Regions from separate parts of the Azoarcus sp. DD4 genome, predicted to be linked through region 4. Evidence: predicted binding sites of a transcription regulator. Region 4 holds the regulator's gene; each other region holds the start of a gene.
The links. The regulator sigma-54, encoded in region 4, starts transcription at its own class of promoters, with help from an activator protein. The targets are predictions, from matches to a motif close to TGGCACGCTTNCTGCTNA.
Positions count from the first base shown of each region.

Region 1: a site for sigma-54 is predicted at 1,896-1,913, ahead of amt (ammonium transporter). Genes of this name have one in related genera too.
Region 2: a site for sigma-54 is predicted at 2,239-2,256, ahead of glnA (type I glutamate--ammonia ligase). Genes of this name have one in related genera too.
Region 3: a site for sigma-54 is predicted at 1,958-1,975, ahead of adh (aldehyde dehydrogenase). Genes of this name have one in related genera too.

Region 1 is NZ_CP022958.1:3,907,909-3,912,088, reverse strand. Features, by position in the region: gene CJ010_RS18105 (ABC transporter permease) at 38-973, shown strand; gene CJ010_RS18100 (ABC transporter permease) at 976-1,863, shown strand; gene amt (ammonium transporter) at 2,040-4,180, shown strand, end outside.
Region 2 is NZ_CP022958.1:965,422-969,601, forward strand. Features, by position in the region: gene glnL (nitrogen regulation protein NR(II)) at 1-45, opposite strand, end outside; gene CJ010_RS04625 (DUF4124 domain-containing protein) at 149-631, opposite strand; gene glnA (type I glutamate--ammonia ligase) at 767-2,176, opposite strand; gene CJ010_RS04635 (rhodanese-like domain-containing protein) at 2,530-2,982, shown strand; gene nadA (quinolinate synthase NadA) at 3,062-4,162, shown strand.
Region 3 is NZ_CP022958.1:3,976,658-3,980,837, forward strand. Features, by position in the region: gene CJ010_RS18415 (DUF779 domain-containing protein) at 1-156, opposite strand, end outside; gene adh (aldehyde dehydrogenase) at 384-1,904, opposite strand; gene CJ010_RS18425 (sigma-54-dependent Fis family transcriptional regulator) at 2,242-3,825, shown strand.
Region 4 is NZ_CP022958.1:712,788-716,967, forward strand. Features, by position in the region: gene hprK (HPr(Ser) kinase/phosphatase) at 1-731, opposite strand, end outside; gene ptsN (PTS IIA-like nitrogen regulatory protein PtsN) at 700-1,185, opposite strand; gene hpf (ribosome hibernation-promoting factor, HPF/YfiA family) at 1,322-1,645, opposite strand; gene CJ010_RS03425 (RNA polymerase factor sigma-54) at 1,659-3,116, opposite strand; gene lptB (LPS export ABC transporter ATP-binding protein) at 3,129-3,851, opposite strand; gene recX (recombination regulator RecX) at 3,838-4,180, opposite strand, start outside.

The DNA.
Region 1 (4,180 bases), 2.2 Mb from region 4:
CGAAGTCTTTTCTCTTTCTTCCATTGGAGCCACGCCGATGCCTTCCGTAGCCGCGACGCTTCCCGACACGCCAACGGCGGCCTCCGCCTCACCGGCCCGGCCCGCCGGCCGCAGCCTGCCGGCCTGGCTGCAGGCCATGCCGCTGTCGGCCGCCTTCGCCGTCTTCTTCATCGTCCCGCTGCTGCTGGTGCTGATGATCAGCTTCTGGGACTACAACGAATACGAGATCATCCCGGCCTTCACGCTGCGCAATTACATCGACATCTTCGCCGGCTGCGTCGGTGGCGAAGACCTGTGCGTGACGGCCAAGACCTATCTGTCCACCTTCAAGTTCAGCTTCCTGGTGTGGGCGATCACCCTGGTGCTCGGCTTCGCGGTGGCCTACTTCCTCGCCTTCCATGTGCGGGGCACCGGCACCCAGACCCTGCTCTTCATCCTGTGCACCGTGCCGTTCTGGACCTCCAACGTCATCCGCATGATTTCCTGGGTGCCGCTGCTCGGCCGCCACGGGCTGGTGAACCAGAGCCTGATGTCCGTCGGCCTGATCGACGAGCCGATCGAGTGGCTGCTGTTCTCCGACTTCTCGGTGGTGCTGGCCTTCGTGCACCTGTACACCCTGTTCATGATCGTGCCCATCTTCAACTCGATGATGCGCATCGACCGCAGCCTGCTCGAAGCCGCGTCGGACGCCGGCGCCTCGGCCTGGCAGACGCTGTGGAACGTGGTGGTGCCGCTGTCGCGCACCGGCATCATCATCGGCTCCATCTTCGTCATCACCATCGTGATGGGCGACTTCGTCACCGTGGGCGTGATGGGCGGCCAGCAGATCGCCTCCATCGGCAAGACCATCCAGGTGCAGACCTCCTACCTGCAGTTCCCCATCGCCGCTGCCAACGCGGTGATCCTGCTCGCCATCGTGCTGATGATCATCTGGTCGCTGACCCGGCTGGTCGACATCCGCAAGGAGCTGTGACCATGAATCGTGAACGCCGCACGCCCGGCTTCTACCTGCTCGGCGCCGTCTTCGTCGCTTTCGTGCTGTTCCTGTACGGGCCGATGTTCGGCATCTTCGTGCTCAGCTTCCAGGGCCCGGAAGGCGGGCTCACCTTCCCGCTGCGCGGCCTGTCGCTGCACTGGTTCGCCAAGCTCTTCGAAGGCATCGGCGTGATCGACATCGGCGCCGCCTTCCGCCGTTCGCTGGCGCTGGGCGCGGTGGTGATGGTGCTCACCATGCTGCTGTCGCTGCTTGCCGGGCTGGCTTTCCGCAAGCGCTTCAAGGGCAGCACGCTGGTGTTCTACGTCAGCATCGCCAGCCTCATCATGCCGTCCATCATCGTCTCGCTCGGCATCGGCCTGCAGTTCCGGCTGATCGATACCGGCATCAAGGCGTTGGCCGAATCGTTGGGCTGGACCAGCCTGCTGGAGAGCTACACCACCGCGATGGGGCTCTACAGCTCCGGCCTCGGCGCCCACCTCACCTGGACGCTGCCTTTTGGCCTGCTGATCATGTTCGCGGTGTTCAACCGCTTCAACCCGGCCTACGAGGAAGCCGCCGCCGACCTTGGCGCCACGCCCTGGCAGCGCTTCCGCCATGTGGTGCTGCCGATGATCGCGCCCAGCCTGGTCGGTGTCGGCATGTTCGGCTTCACGCTCAGCTGGGACGAGATTGCACGTTCGTCGCAGGCCATCGGCGACGTCAACACGCTGCCGCTGGAACTGCAGGGGCTGACGACCACCGTGACCACGCCGGTGATCTATGCGCTGGGCACCCTCACCACGTTGGTGTCCTTCCTGGTGATAGGTATCACGCTCGCCGCACTGGCCCTGCTGCGACGCCGTGCCGCGCGGCGGGCAAGCGCGTGAAGAATGACCCGCCCGGGCACTTGGGTCGGCCTGGGCTTTCTTCTTGCTTAAACGATCTGTTGTAAGCGTATGAAACCGAATCCGCGCCGGTAAGGCACGGTGTTGGTGCGCGTCCCGGCGTTTGCTTCTCCGCCTTGGGGCGGGCCACCCGTCTTGCCGCATCAACAGGTAAGCGTATGCACGCAAGCGATATCGACATCCTCTGGGTGGTGTTCTGTTCCGGTCTGGTCTTCCTCATGCAGGCCGGCTTCCTGTGCCTGGAGTCGGGGCTCACGCGCAGCAAGAACGCGGTGAACGTCGCGCTCAAGAATCTGGTCGATTTCGCGGTGGCCGTGGCCCTCTACTGGCTGTTCGGTTTCGGGCTGATGTTCGGTGCATCGGCCGCCGGGCTGATCGGCGGCGACCGCTTCATGGTGGCGGTGGGCCATGGCGCCGCTGCTTCGCTGGCGGCTTTCTTCTTTTTCCAGGCGATGTTCTGTTCCACCGCGGCGACCATCGTGTCCGGCGCGGTGGCGGAGCGCATGCGCTTTTCCGCCTATCTCGCGGTGGCGGCCATCATCGGCGGCGTGATCTACCCGGTGTTCGGCCACTGGGCCTGGGGTGGGGCGCTCGGCGGCGAACGTGGCTGGCTGGCGGAGCTCGGCTTCGTCGATTTCGCCGGTTCCACTGTGGTGCACAGCGTCGGCGGCTGGGTGTCGCTGGCGGCGGTGCTGCTGATCGGCCCGCGGCGCGGCCGCTTCGATGGCGGCGGCGTGCAGGCCATTTCCGGCGGCAACCTGCCGCTGTCCATGCTGGGCGTGATGTTGCTGCTGTTCGGCTGGTTCGGCTTCAACGGCGGCAGCACGCTGGCGCTGGACGCCCGGGTGCCGGGCATCCTGGTCAATACCGTGCTTGGTGCGGTTGCCGGCGTGCTGATGGCCCTGGGCGTTAGCTGGTGGATGCGCGGCTATGCCGATGTGGTGCAGACCCTGAACGGTGCCATCGCCGGGCTGGTGGCGGTGACTGCCGGCGCCCATGTGCTCGATGCCGGCAGCGCGCTGCTGGTCGGCGGCGTGGGCGCGTTGGCGATGATCGTCTGCCACGAATGCCTGCTGCAGCGGCGCATCGACGACGCGGTCGGCGCCATTCCGGCGCACCTGGCCGCCGGGGTCTGGGGCACGCTGGCAGTGGCGCTCTTCGGCGACCTCGCCGCGCTTGGCACCGGCCTGGGTCGGGGCGATCAGCTCTTCGTCCAGGCGCTGGGGATCGTGGTCTGCGGCGCGTGGGCCTTCGGTGCGGCCTGGCTGCTGCTGAAGGGCCTCAACCGGCTGATGCCGCTGCGGGTGTCGCCCGAGCACGAGCATGTCGGCCTCAACGTCTCCGAGCATGGGGCGCGCACCGAGCTGCTCGATCTGCTGCAGGCGATGGAGGTGCAGGAGCGCACGGGTCAGTTGGCGGTGCGGGTGCCGGTCGAGCCCTTCACCGAGGTCGGCCAGATCGCCGCCAGCTACAACCGGGTGATGGACGCCTTGGAGCGCGCGGTGGCGCAGACCCGTGCCGTCATCCGCGACGTGCGCGACGGCATCATCACCTTCAATCGCGACGGCCTGCTGCGCAGCCTCAACCCGGGTGCGGAAAAACTCTTCGGCATGCCGGCCGTGCAGGCCATCGGCATGCCGGTCGTGCGCCTTTTCGGCGACGGCCACTTGATGCCGGAGCACCAGCTGCGCCGCCTGATGGTGCCGGGCGACAAGACCGAGCTGCGCCTGCACCGGCGCGGCCTGCCACCGCGGGTGCTGGAGGTGTCGGTGAGCGAGAGCGCGCTCGAAGGAGAGCTCCTGTTCACCGGCCTGGTGCGCGACGTTACCGACCGCCGCTCGATGGAAGACCAGCTGCAGCGCGAGCGCGACCTTGCCCAGGTGACGCTGGCCTCGATCGGCGACGGCGTCATCACCACCGACGAAGCGGGGCTGATCCAGTACCTCAACCCGACCGCCGAGCAGCTCACCGGCTGGACCACGGCGGAGGCGCGCGGGCGCAACATCGCGACCGTCTACCGTCTGCAAGACGAGGCCAGCGGCGCGGCGCTGGAAAATCCGGTTAAGTCGGTGCTCGCCCACGGTCGCGATACCCGCAGCACCGAGCATGCGCTGCTGCGTAGACGCGACGGCGAGCTGATCCCGGTGCAGGACACTGCGGCCCCCATCCGCAGCCGGCTCGGTTACCTGATGGGCGTGGTGCTGGTGTTCCACGACGTCACCGTCACCCTCAACCTCACCCGCGAACTCACCCGCCAGGCCAGTCAGGATGCGCTTACCGGCATCCCCAACCGGCGCGA
Region 2 (4,180 bases), 250 kb from region 4:
GTCCGCGGCGGTGGCAGCGGGAGGTGAGGATGGATGTCGGGCCATGGATGGGACCATCGTCGGCCATGGGCGTGCCATGGGGTCAGCGTCGCGGTTGTCTGCGGAAATGCAGTACCGCATTTACGCAAGAATCACGCCAAACCAGGCATCAGCGCAGGTTGGAGATCTCCCGCTTGAGCGCTTCGATATTGCGCTCATGCAGTTCGACCTTATCCTTGAACGGTTGAAGTCGATCCAGGACGCGTTGGTAGTTGCGCTCGTCGCCCGTTCGGATGGCTTCTTGCTCGCCCAGTGCCTTGCGCGCTTCCTCGAGGGCGCTCTCTTCGGTTGTCAGTTCCTTTTCGAGCACCTGGCGGCGGCTGTCGTCACGTGAGCGCTGGGTGTCGGGCGAAACGCGCGGAAACGCGGGGGAAGAGGGGGCTGTGGCGGGGGTGGTGCCGGACGGTGCGCGCGGTGGCGGCATGCTCGAGACCGACTGGTCCTGTGAGAGCTGCTTGCAGCCTCGGCCGAGATTGCGATCGTTGGTGTAGGTGGTACGTCCTTCGGCGTCGACGCATTTGTAGACCTCGGCGCTGGCCAGCGGGGAGCCGCACAGGAGGAGCAGGATCGGCAGGATGCGAAGCTTGGGCATGACGTTGTCCGCAGGCGTGACCACTGCGCCGCGGCGCGCCGCAGTGGTCGGGTGGGGCATGGAGGGGGGATTAGACTCCATAAAAAAAGGACGGGCAATGCCCGTCCTTTTCGCTACACGCCGTAACCGGAAGGATTACAGGCTGTAGTACATGTCGAATTCCACCGGGTGGGTGGTGATGCGCATGCGGTCCACTTCTTCCATCTTCAGTGCGATGTAGGCATCGATGAAGTCATTGGAGAAGACGCCGCCACGGGTCAGGAACTCGCGATCCTTGTCGAGGTATTCCAGCGCCTGTTCGAGGCTGGTACACACGGTCGGGATCAGCGCGTCTTCTTCCGGCGGCAGGTCGTACAGGTTCTTGTCGGCCGGGTCGCCCGGGTGGATCTTGTTCTGGATGCCGTCCAGGCCCGCCATCATCAGCGCGGCGAACGCCAGGTAGGGGTTGGCCAGGGGGTCCGGGAAGCGTGCTTCGATACGGCGGCCCTTCGGGTTGGCGACGTAGGGGATGCGGATCGAGGCAGAACGGTTGCGGGCCGAGTAGGCCAGCTTGGTCGGCGCTTCGTAGTGCGGCACCAGACGCTTGTAGGAGTTGGTGCCCGGGTTGGTGATCGCGTTCAGCGCACGGGCGTGCTTGATGATGCCGCCGATGTAGTACAGCGCGGTCTCGGACAGACCAGCGTAGCCGTTGCCCGCGAACAGGTTCTGGCCGTCCTTCCAGATCGACTGGTGGACGTGCATGCCGGAGCCGTTGTCGCCGACGATGGGCTTGGGCATGAAGGTCGCCGTCTTGCCGTACTGGTGGGCGACGTTGTGCACGATGTACTTCAGGACCTGGGTCCAGTCGGCACGCTTGGTCAGGGTATTGAACTTGGTGCCGATTTCGCACTGGCCCGCGTTTGCCACTTCGTGGTGGTGAACTTCGACCGGAACGCCGGCGCCTTCGAGGGCCAGGACCATCGCGGCACGCACGTCATTCAGGCTGTCGACCGGCGGGACCGGGAAGTAGCCGCCCTTGACGCGCGGACGGTGGCCGGTGTTGCCGCCTTCGAACTTGTCGGCGGTAGACCAGGCGGCTTCTTCGGAGATGATCTTGCTGTAGACGCCGGACATGTCGACCGACCATTCGACCGCGTCGAAAATGAAGAACTCGGGTTCCGGGCCGAAGTAGGCGGTGTCGCCGATGCCGGTGCTCTTCAGGTAGGCCTCTGCACGCTTGGCGATCGAGCGCGGGTCGCGGTCGTAGCCCTTGCCGTCGGACGGCTCGATGACGTCGCAGGTCAGCACCAGGGTGGTTTCGTCGAAGAAGGGGTCGATGTAGGCGGAACCGGCTTCAGGCATGAGGATCATGTCGGAGGCCTGGATGCCCTTCCAGCCGGCGATCGAGGAGCCGTCGAACGGGTGGCCGTGCTCGAAGTGGTCTTCTTCGAACGCGGAGACCGGCAGGCCGACGTGCTGTTCCTTGCCGCGGGTATCGGTAAAACGCAGGTCAACGAAGCGAACTTCGTTTTCCTGAATCATCTTCATGACGTCTTGAGCGTTCATATTCACTCCTGGTGAGAAGAGGCAATGCCTGAATAACGGTCAGATTTCCGTTGCGGCGGACTTAAGCAGTTTCCGTGCCAAGCGGTTTTCGGCCGATGCCGCATTGTGCCACAAGGGCAAATTTTCGCTAGCGTTCGGCGGCTGGCACCAATATGGTGCCCTGTGATTTTTGATGCACCAATACGGTGCCTTATGCACAAGAAAGGTGAATGGAAAGGGGCAGGCCGCTGTTGCCGCCATTCTCCCGCTCCGTCGCATAGGCGGATTTCGCAGGGGGCCATAGAGTGGCGACGCTTGCCGGCGAAGGGACAGGGTATACTCGGGTGCTTGCGCAATTGTGGCCGTACACCATCATGGGATCCTTATCCGATCTGCTCGCGCTTGCCCGTCAGCGGGCGAGTGACCTCAATCTTCCCTACCAGGGCGCCCTGACGCCGGCCGAAGCCTGGCAGGTGTGGCAGCTTGCGCCCGGTGCCAGATTGGTCGACGTGCGTACCCGTGCCGAATGGGACTGGGTAGGTCGTGTTCCCAACGCGGTCGAGATCGAATGGTTGAGCTGGCCGGGAAGCCAGCCGAATCCGGGATTCATCAACCAGTTGCGCCAGCAGGTCGATCCGGAGGCGCTGGTGCTGTTCATGTGCCGTTCCGGCGGACGTTCGGATGCGGCCGCAAGGGCGGCCGGAGCGGCCGGCTATACCAACTGCTACAACGTCCTCGAAGGGTTCGAGGGCGACAAGGACGCCAACGGCCAGCGCAACCGCGTCGGCGGCTGGCGTCATGCCGGGCTGCCCTGGCATCAGGGCTGACGAGGAAGGACAGGCGGTTCGAGCGCAACCCGGCGCCGGACTCGCGGTCAGAGCACTATTTGCGACAGAGCCAAGCACCATGCAAGTTGCCACCATCAGTTTCGATCGTTTCAATGCCCTGCAGGACAACGAGGCGCAGGAGCGCATCCGTGCGGCGCGCGCCCGTCTGGGCGACAGGGCGGTGCTGCTATGCCACCACTACCAGCGTGCTGACGTCTATCAGCACGCCGATCTCACCGGTGATTCGCTCAAGCTGGCCCGGCTGGCCTCGCAGACCGATGCCGAATACATCGTGTTCTGTGGCGTGCATTTCATGGCCGAGGTCGCCGACATCCTGTCCAGACCCAGCCAGATCGCGATCCTGCCCGACCTCGCCGCCGGCTGTTCGATGGCCGACATGGCGAATCTCGCCAAGGTCGAGCGCTGCTGGCGCGAGCTGGGCGAAGTGCTGGATATGCCGGACGCACTGATCACCCCGGTCACTTACATCAACTCGGCGGCCGACCTCAAGGCGTTCTGCGGCGAGCATGGTGGCATCGTGTGCACGTCGACCAATGCGCCGACCATCCTCGACTGGGCTTTCGAACGTCGCGAGAAGGTGCTGTTCTTCCCGGATCAGCACCTGGGACGCTGGACTGGCTACAAGAAGGGGATTCCACTCGAACAGATGGTGGTGTGGGACCCCGATCTCGAATACGGTGGCCTGACGCCCGAGCAGATCCGTAACGCCAAGGTGCTACTGTGGAAGGGGCATTGCTCGGTGCACCAGATGTTCCAGGAAAGCCATATCCGCCGCTGGCGCATGCAGCATCCGGAAGGCCTGGTCATCTCACATCCGGAGAGCAGTCTCGAGGTCTGTCAGAACTCTGATTTCGTCGGCTCCACCGAGTACATCATCAAGACCATCGCTGCCGCTCCGGCCAACACCCGCTGGCTGGTCGGCACCGAGCTCAACCTGGTGAACCGTCTGGCCGAAGAAATGAAGCCGGAAGGCAAGGTCGTCCAGTTCATGGCGCCGACGGTGTGCATGTGCTCGACCATGCAGCGTATCGACCCGCAGCACCTGGCCTGGACCCTCGAGAATCTTGCCGAGGGCAACGTGGTGAATCGCATCCAGGTGCCAGAGCACGAAGCCGAACTCGCGCGCGTGGCGCTGGACCGCATGCTGGCGGTGTCCTGAGGACCAAGCGACGAGGTC
Region 3 (4,180 bases), 2.1 Mb from region 4:
GCTGCTGCCGACCAGGAATTCGCCGCGCGGGTAGCACATCGGCGCGCTACCGTCGCAGCACCCCCCCGACTGGTGGAACATCACCGGACCGTGCTTGGCGATCAACAGTTCGATGAAGGCCTGCGCCTCGGGCGTCGCAATGACCCTGGAAACCATAATCCGCTCCTTTCCGGACGCCTCCCGCCAAAAAAAGCGGGCGGCCGGAGCCGCCCGTTAACTCATCCGCAAGCGGGCGAGGGAGAGAGGAGAACAGCAGATCAAACACACCACGATTGACGGCTGCCCCATGCAGGCACCAGCCGCCGCCTGTGCGTACTCCGTCCGCTACGCGGCCGCCCCGAAGGAGTACGCGAACCGCCGTGGGGCGGCATCGAAACGCAGGCTCAGAAGAAGCCCAGCGCCTTCGGGCTGTAGCTCACCAGCAGGTTCTTGGTCTGCTGGTAGTGGTCGAGCATCATCTTGTGGGTTTCGCGGCCGATACCGGACTGCTTGTAGCCACCGAAGGCGGCGTGCGCCGGGTAGAGGTGGTAGCAGTTGGTCCACACGCGGCCGGCCTTGATGTTGCGCCCCATGCGGTAGGCGGTGGAGCCGTCGCGCGACCACACGCCGGCGCCCAGGCCGTAGAGCGTGTCGTTGGCGATGGCGAGCGCCTCGGCCTCGTCCTTGAATGTGGTCACCGACAGCACCGGCCCGAAGATTTCCTCCTGGAAGATGCGCATCTTGTTGTGGCCTTTGAACACCGTCGGCTGGACGTAGTAGCCCTCGGCGATGTCGCCACCGAAGCGGGCCTCGCCGCCGCCGGTCAGCAGTTCCGCACCTTCTTCCTTGCCGAGGTCGATGTAGGACAGGATCTTCTTCATCTGCTCGGTGGAGGCCTGGGCGCCGATCATGGTCTCGGTATCGAGCGGGTTGCCCTGCTTGATCGCCTTGACGCGGGCCAGCGCGCGGTCCATGAAGCGGTCGTAGATGGACTCGTGGATCAGCGCGCGCGACGGGCAGGTGCACACTTCGCCCTGGTTGAGCGCGAACAGCACGAAGCCTTCCACCGCCTTGTCGAAAAACTCGTCGTCGGCGGCGCAGACGTCTTGGAAGAAGATGTTGGGCGATTTGCCGCCGAGTTCCAGCGTCACCGGGATGATGTTCTGCGACGCGGCCTGCATGATCAGGCGGCCGGTGGTGGTGGAGCCGGTGAAGGCGATCTTGGCGATGCGGCTGCTGGTGGCCAGCGGCACGCCCGCTTCGCGGCCGAGGCCATTGACGATGTTGAGCACGCCTTCGGGCAGCAGGTCGGCGATCAGCTCGGCGATCACCAGAATGCCGACCGGGGTCGATTCGGCGGGCTTGAGCACCACCACGTTGCCCGCGGCCAGCGCCGGCGCCAACTTCCACGCCGCCATCAGGATCGGGAAGTTCCACGGGATGATCTGGCCGACAACACCCAGCGGCTCGTGGAAGTGGTAGGCGACGGTGGTCTCGTCGAGTTCGGCGAGCGAGCCTTCCTGGGCGCGGATGCAACCGGCGAAGTAGCGGAAGTGATCGATGGCCAGCGGAATGTCGGCAGCCATGGTCTCGCGGATCGGCTTGCCGTTATCGACGGTCTCGGCGTAGGCGATCAGCTCGAGATTCTGTTCAAGGCGGTCGGCGATGCGGCACAGCACGTTGGCACGCTCGGCGGGCGGGGTGCGGCCCCACTTGTCGGCAGCGGCGTGAGCGGCGTCAAGCGCGAGGCTGATGTCTTCCTCGGTGGAACGCGCCACCTGGCAGAAGGGCTTGCCGGTGATCGGGGTGATGTTGTCCATGTACTGGCCGCGTACCGGCGCGACCCACTTGCCGCCGATGAAGTTGTCGTAGCGGTTCTTAAACTGGACCTTGGCGCCTGCCTTGCCGGGCAACTCGTATAGCATTCGTGTCTCCTTCGTCTGCGGTCTGCTGTAACGCGAACTTGCGTGCCAACCCTAGTGCAGTTCGCGTGCCAGCCCGGCCTGCGCAGCCGGCAGAATTGAGTTTTCTTATTTGTTTATAAGCACTTGAATAAAAAAAGGCTGGCCATCCGGCGTGCCGCGGTGTGCGCTGCACAAGTCGCGCTGCTCCAGTACACAACAGCTGTTCCACTATTGGGCATATGCCGTTGGCGACGACCGCAAGCCCGCCAAGCGCCGCACCAATACGCTGCAGGCGCAGCCCCGAAATACACGCGGCGAGCGCGATTCCTTTACGGCATGAGACTTGCTGGTATTGCGCATGAACTCCGGCTCCCTTCCCGCCAACCTGCCCGCGACGCTGCGCGCTTCGTGGCTGCGTAGTCACGAGCATGGGCTGGATCCGGGGCAGGCCCTGCCGGAGAGCGCGCTAGCGCGAACCGACCTGGCGGATCGTCTCGAAGCCAACGCGCGGCTGCTGACCTTCTCCCAGCCGGTGATCGAAAACCTCTACCGCCAGATCGACTGCCCGTCCTCGACCGTACTGCTGACCGACAAGCAGGGGCTCATCCTGAGCGCACTCGGCGACACCGGTTTTCTCGACCGCGCCGCCCGCGTTGCGCTCAGCCCTGGCGCTGAATGGAGCGAGGCCAGCATGGGCACCAACGCCATCGGCACGGCGTTGCAAACCGGCGAGATCGTCGCGGTACAGGGCAACGAGCACTTCCTGGAGCGCAACCGCTTCCTCACCTGCGTGGCGACACCCATTCTGTCGCCCACCGGCGGCATCGCTGGCATCCTCGATATTTCCACCGACGCACGGGCGGACCTCTCGCATGCCGACGCGCTGCTGCGGACCACGGCCGAACTGATCGAGCACCGTCTGATCGAAAGCCTGGACGACGGTTTTCTCACACTGCGCTTTCACCTGCGCGCCGATCTCATCGGCACGCCGTTCGAGGCGCTCGCGGTTTTCGACGAAGGCGGACGCCTGCTCGCCCTGAACCGCGCCGCCCGTGGTCTGCTCAAGCTCTATCGGGAGTACCCCGACTCATCCTGCGGCGAATGCTTTGCCACCGACTGGCGCCGCCTGGTCGACTGGGCAGCGCTCGGCCAACAGACGCCCTTTCCCTTGCGCACCGTTCAGGGCCGGACCTGCGTGGCACGCGCCACCCTGCGCGCACCGGCACCGCGCGCCCGGCCAGCCGCCACGACGCCGAAGCGGTCGCTGCTGGACACCATCAATCTCGGTGACCCGCGCATCGCCGCGGCACTGGCCACCCTGGCGCAATGGGCGCGCCAGTCCGGGCCGCTGCTGATCGAAGGCGAAACCGGCACCGGCAAGCGTCACCTGGTGCACGCCTACCATCACGATTACTGCGGCGACAGCGCATTCGTGAGCGTGGATTGCGCCGCGCTGGCCATGAGCCCCAACCTGCAGGACGAAACCGACCACGCCCTGCGGCAGGCCGAAGGCGGCGTCCTCTACCTGATCGATACCGATGCGCTGCCCCTGGCCGAACAGGTGCGCCTCTTCGCCGCCGCCTCGGCCTCCACCCGGCTGATCGCCGCGACCCGCAGCCCGCTCGACACCCTGATCCGCGAACAGCGTCTGTCGATGGACGCCTTCGCGGCTTGCGGCGGTCACAGCATCCTGCTTCCGCCCTTGCGCGAGCGCAGCGACTTCGACGCGCTGGTGCGCCGCTTCGTCCGCGACGCCTGCCCCGACCGCCCGGTCTATGTCTGTCCGGATGCGATCGCGCTGCTGCGCCGCCACCGCTGGCCCGGCAACCTGAGCGAACTGAACAACCGGCTACGCCTCATCCTCGCGCTGATGGGGGACGAAGCTGGGCAGCTCTGCCCCGAAGACATCCCGGAAGAACTGCTGGAACAGGCGGCCGGCTGAGCAGCGCTGACCTTACCGTCGCGCCGGAACGGCCCTTCCGCTCCCGCCCGGTCACACATGCTCACGGCCCCGGTCGGGCTGTCCATGGCGTGTATTTGCCAGTCAACGGCACACCCCGGGGCAGCAGGTGTATCGAATTCCGGCACGAGCGAGCACCCCAGGCCATCGCCAGCGCCGAGCACACACGCCAGGAACACGACGGTCGGCCAGCCGAGCAGGCCTGCTGCCGGCAAGCAGCCCCAGGGCAAGGCGAGCTCGGCGCCCTCCCGGCGCCCCTCCGGCGCGAAGCGCCACGACGAATACACCACCACACAATTCCTAACCCGGTAGAAACAGCCTTGTGGAAGCCCTGGCC
Region 4 (4,180 bases):
GGATCGTCCTGGCCGGGCTGGCGCCGCTCGAGGTGACAGATCAGCCGCAGGCGCATCTTCCGCCGGCAGGCGGTCTCGCCGAAGATGGTGCGGATATTGAGGATGCCGAGGCCGCGGACTTCGATGAAATCCTTCAGCAACTCGGGGCAGCGGCCTTCGAGCACCGTCGGCGCGATGCGCGAGAATTCGACGATGTCGTCGGCCACCAGGCCGTGGCCGCGCGAGATCAGCTCCAGCGCCAGCTCCGACTTGCCGGCACCGGAGTTGCCGGTGATGAACACGCCGATCCCGAGCACGTCCATGAACACGCCGTGCAGCGAGATCTTCTCGGCGAGCTGGCGCGACAGGTAGAGGCGCAGCTGGTCGATGACGCTGGCCGAAGGGTGGGGCGTGGAGAACAGCGCGACGTTGTGCGCGTTGCACACGCCGTGCACGATGTTCGGCGTCTCGCAGCCGTCGGCGATGATGATGGCCGGTGGCCGTGCCGACAGGATGCCGTTGAGGTGGTGGGCGACTTTCTCGCGCGACTGGCGGCGCGCCCATTCGAGTTCGGCGGCGCCGAGGATCTGCAGCCGGGTGGGGTGGATCAGGTTGAGGTGGCCGACGAGGTCGGCCGGCCAGATGCGTTCCTCGGCAACGGAGAGCACCGCATCGAGCGGTCCGCTGACGTGGGTCAGCTGCAGCCGCTGGCCTTGATCCTCATACAGCCGCGCGACGCTGGTCTGCCGCATCGGGCCCCCAGTTGGCGAACAGCGCGTGGATGGAGGCGGCGTCGGGGGCGTTCAGCAACTGCTCGCGGAAAGCGCGCTCGCTGAACATCTGCGCCAGTTCCGAGAGTAATTGCAGATGGGCCTCGTTGGCCTGTTCCGGTACCAGCAGGACGAACAGCAGGTTGACCGGACGACCGTCGGGGGCGTCGAACTGCACCGGCGTCGACAGGCGCAGGAAGGCGCCCGCGGCTTCCTTCAGGCCCTTGATGCGGCCATGCGGAATGGCGATGCCCTGGCCCAGACCGGTGGAGCCGAGTCGTTCGCGGGAGAACAGACTGTCGAATACAGTGCTGCGGGCAATGCCCTGATTGTTTTCGAACAGCAGGCCGGCATGCTCGAAAACCCGCTTCTTGCTGCTGGCATCGAGGTCGACCACCACGTTGGAGAGTGGCAGGAGTTGGGCTATCAGGCTCATGCGCTGGAAAGCTTGCGCGGCGCCGGCGACGCTGGCACCGCGGGATGGCGGTCTGGCGATCGGGGGTGCGGGCAGGCGCGTCGTGAAAACGCGCGGATTATACCCACACCCTAGATCGGACGACGTAATGAAAAGATCACGCTTCGGGGCTTTGGTGCTTGAGCGCGTCGTGGTTGTGATCGGCCACCTTCTGCTTGTACTTCTGCACCTGGCGATCGAGCTTGTCGGTCATGCTGTCGATGGCGGCGTAGAGGTTGGCATCGTCGCTCTCGACGTAGATGTCCTTGCCGCGCACGTGTACGGTGACCTCGGCTTTTTGCTTCAGCTTCTCCACCGAGAGAATCACGTTCACGCTGGTGACGTTGTCGAAATGAGCGATGACGCGGTCCAGCTTCGTCATCACGTATTCGCGGATGGCCGGCGTGACTTCGACGTGATGCCCGGTGATGTTGAGATTCATGATGACTCCTCTTTCAGATCGTTTTGCGCAGACTGACCGGCGGGATATTGAGTGACTCGCGGTACTTGGCGATGGTACGCCTTGCCACCACGATACCCTGCTGGCCCAATAATTCGGCAATCCTGGCGTCGGACAGGGGTTTTTTCCTGTCCTCGGCATCGACCAGCTGGCGAATCAGCGCGCGAATCGCCGTGGAAGAGGCCGCGCCACCGGTGTCGGTGGCGACATGGCTGCCGAAGAAATACTTGAGTTCGAACACGCCGCGCGGGGTCGCCATGAACTTCTGCGTGGTGACGCGCGACACAGTGGATTCGTGCAATTCGAGCTGGTCCGCGATCTCCCTGAGCGTGAGCGGCCGCATCGCCACCTCCCCATGATCGAAGAACTGCCGCTGCTGGTCAACGATGGCCTGGGAGACGCGCAGGATGGTGTCGAAGCGCTGCTGCACGTTCTTGATCAGCCAGCGCGCCTCCTGCAACTGGCTGGTCAGGCCGCCGCCCTGGCCGCGGTTCTGCTGCAGGATGCTGGCGTAGAGCTGGTTGATGCGCAGGCGCGGCATCGCCTCGGGGTTGAGCTGCACCGTCCAGCGGCCGCGCTGCTTGCGGACCACCACGTCGGGCAGCACGTAGCGGGTTTCTTCCACCGAGTGCTGGGCGCCCGGATGCGGGTCCAGGCGGCAGATCAGGGCATGGGCCGCGCGCAGGGCGTCGTCGTCGCAGCCGGTGAGCTTCTTGAGCTTGGCGAAATTGCGCTCGGCGAGCAGTTCGAGATGCTGGCTGACGATTTCCAGCGCCAAGTTGCGCACCGGGTTGGCCGGCATCGCCTGCAGTTGCAGCGCCAGGCATTCCTGCGGGGTGCGTGCGCCTATGCCGGCGGGCTCCAGGCTCTGCACGTGGCGCAATGCGATGCTCAGGTCGTCGAGTTCGACGTCGAGCTCCGGCGGCAGGAGTTCGAGCAGTTCTTCGAGCTCCTGGTGTAGGTAGCCGTCGTCGTCCAGTGCCTCGATCAGAAAGCGCACCAGGGAGCGATCACGGTCGGACAGCGGCGACAGGGCGACTTGCTGGTCGAGATGGTCGCGCAGCGAGATGCCGGCAGCCTGGAATTCCTGGAAGTCGACGTCGTCGTCATCGTCGCGGTTGCCGCTCGAACCGCTGCCGCTGCCCGACCAGTCCATGCCTTCCTCGAAGCTGGCGGAGTCGCTGTTCTCGGAGCGTGGTTCGTGCTCGGGAGCCGCATCGCCGGGGCCATCGCCGGTCGACGTGCTCTGGGTGGCACCGGAGGGCGCGATCGAAGCCTGGAAATCGTGACCGCCGTCGGGCTCCTCGCGCTCCAGCATCGGGTTCTCGAGCAGGAAGCGCTCGATCTCGGTGTTGAGCTCCAGCGTGGAGAGCTGCAGCAGCTTGATGGACTGCTGCAGCTGCGGCGTCAGCGTGAGGTGCTGGGAGAGCTTGAGTTGTAGCGTGGGCTTCATGGTGGGCGGCGGTCAGAGACGGAAGTGCTCGCCGAGATATACCTGGCGGACTTGCTCGTTGTCGATGATTTCCCGCGGCTGGCCACTGGCCAGGACGCGCCCTTCGCTGATGATGGCGGCGCGGTCGCAGATGCCCAGGGTTTCGCGCACGTTGTGGTCGGTGATCAGCACACCGATGCCGCGTTCCTTGAGGAAGCGGATGATCTTCTGGATGTCGAGCACCGCAATGGGGTCGACACCGGCGAAGGGTTCGTCGAGCAGGATTAGACGCGGATCGGTGGCGAGCGCGCGCGCGATCTCGCAGCGGCGGCGCTCGCCACCGGACAGTGAAATCGCGGTGCTGTTGCGCAGGTGGGCGATGCCGAGTTCCTCGAGCAGTTCTTCCAGGCGCTCTGCCACGCGGCCGCTGTCGAGGCCGCGCAGTTCGAGCACCGCCTGGATGTTCTCCGCCACCGTGAGCTTGCGGAACACGCTCATTTCCTGTGGCAGGTAGGACAGGCCGAGGCGGGCGCGTTCGTGGATGGGCAGGTGGGTGAGGCGGGCGTCTTCGAGCAGGATCTCGCCGCCATCGGCCCGCACCAGACCGACGATCATGTAGAAACAGGTGGTCTTGCCGGCGCCGTTGGGGCCGAGCAGGCCGACGACCTCGCCCGCGTCGACTTCGAAGCCGACGTCGTGCACCACGGTGCGCGCCTTGTAGCGCTTTTGAAGTCCGGTGACCTTAAGCAGACTCATCGGGGCTTTCTTTCAGTATTTTGCGGATCAGGTCGGAAGCGAAGCCCCGGCTTTGCAGGAAGCGGGCCTGTCGCGCCCATTTGCGTGCATCGCCCGGGGCGCTGCCGAACTTCGCCTGCCACACCGCGCGGGCGCGATCGAGTTCGGAATCGCCGCACTCGGCGGCCAGTGCCTCGTCTATCGTCTCGGCGGCGACGCCGCGCCGGGTGAGTTCGCGGCGCAGGCGGGCGGCGCCGAAACGTCCGGCCTTGCCGCGCACCCAGGCGCCGGCGAAGCGGGTGTCGGAGAGCAGGCCGAGTTCGCTCATCCGACCGAGTACTTCGTCCACT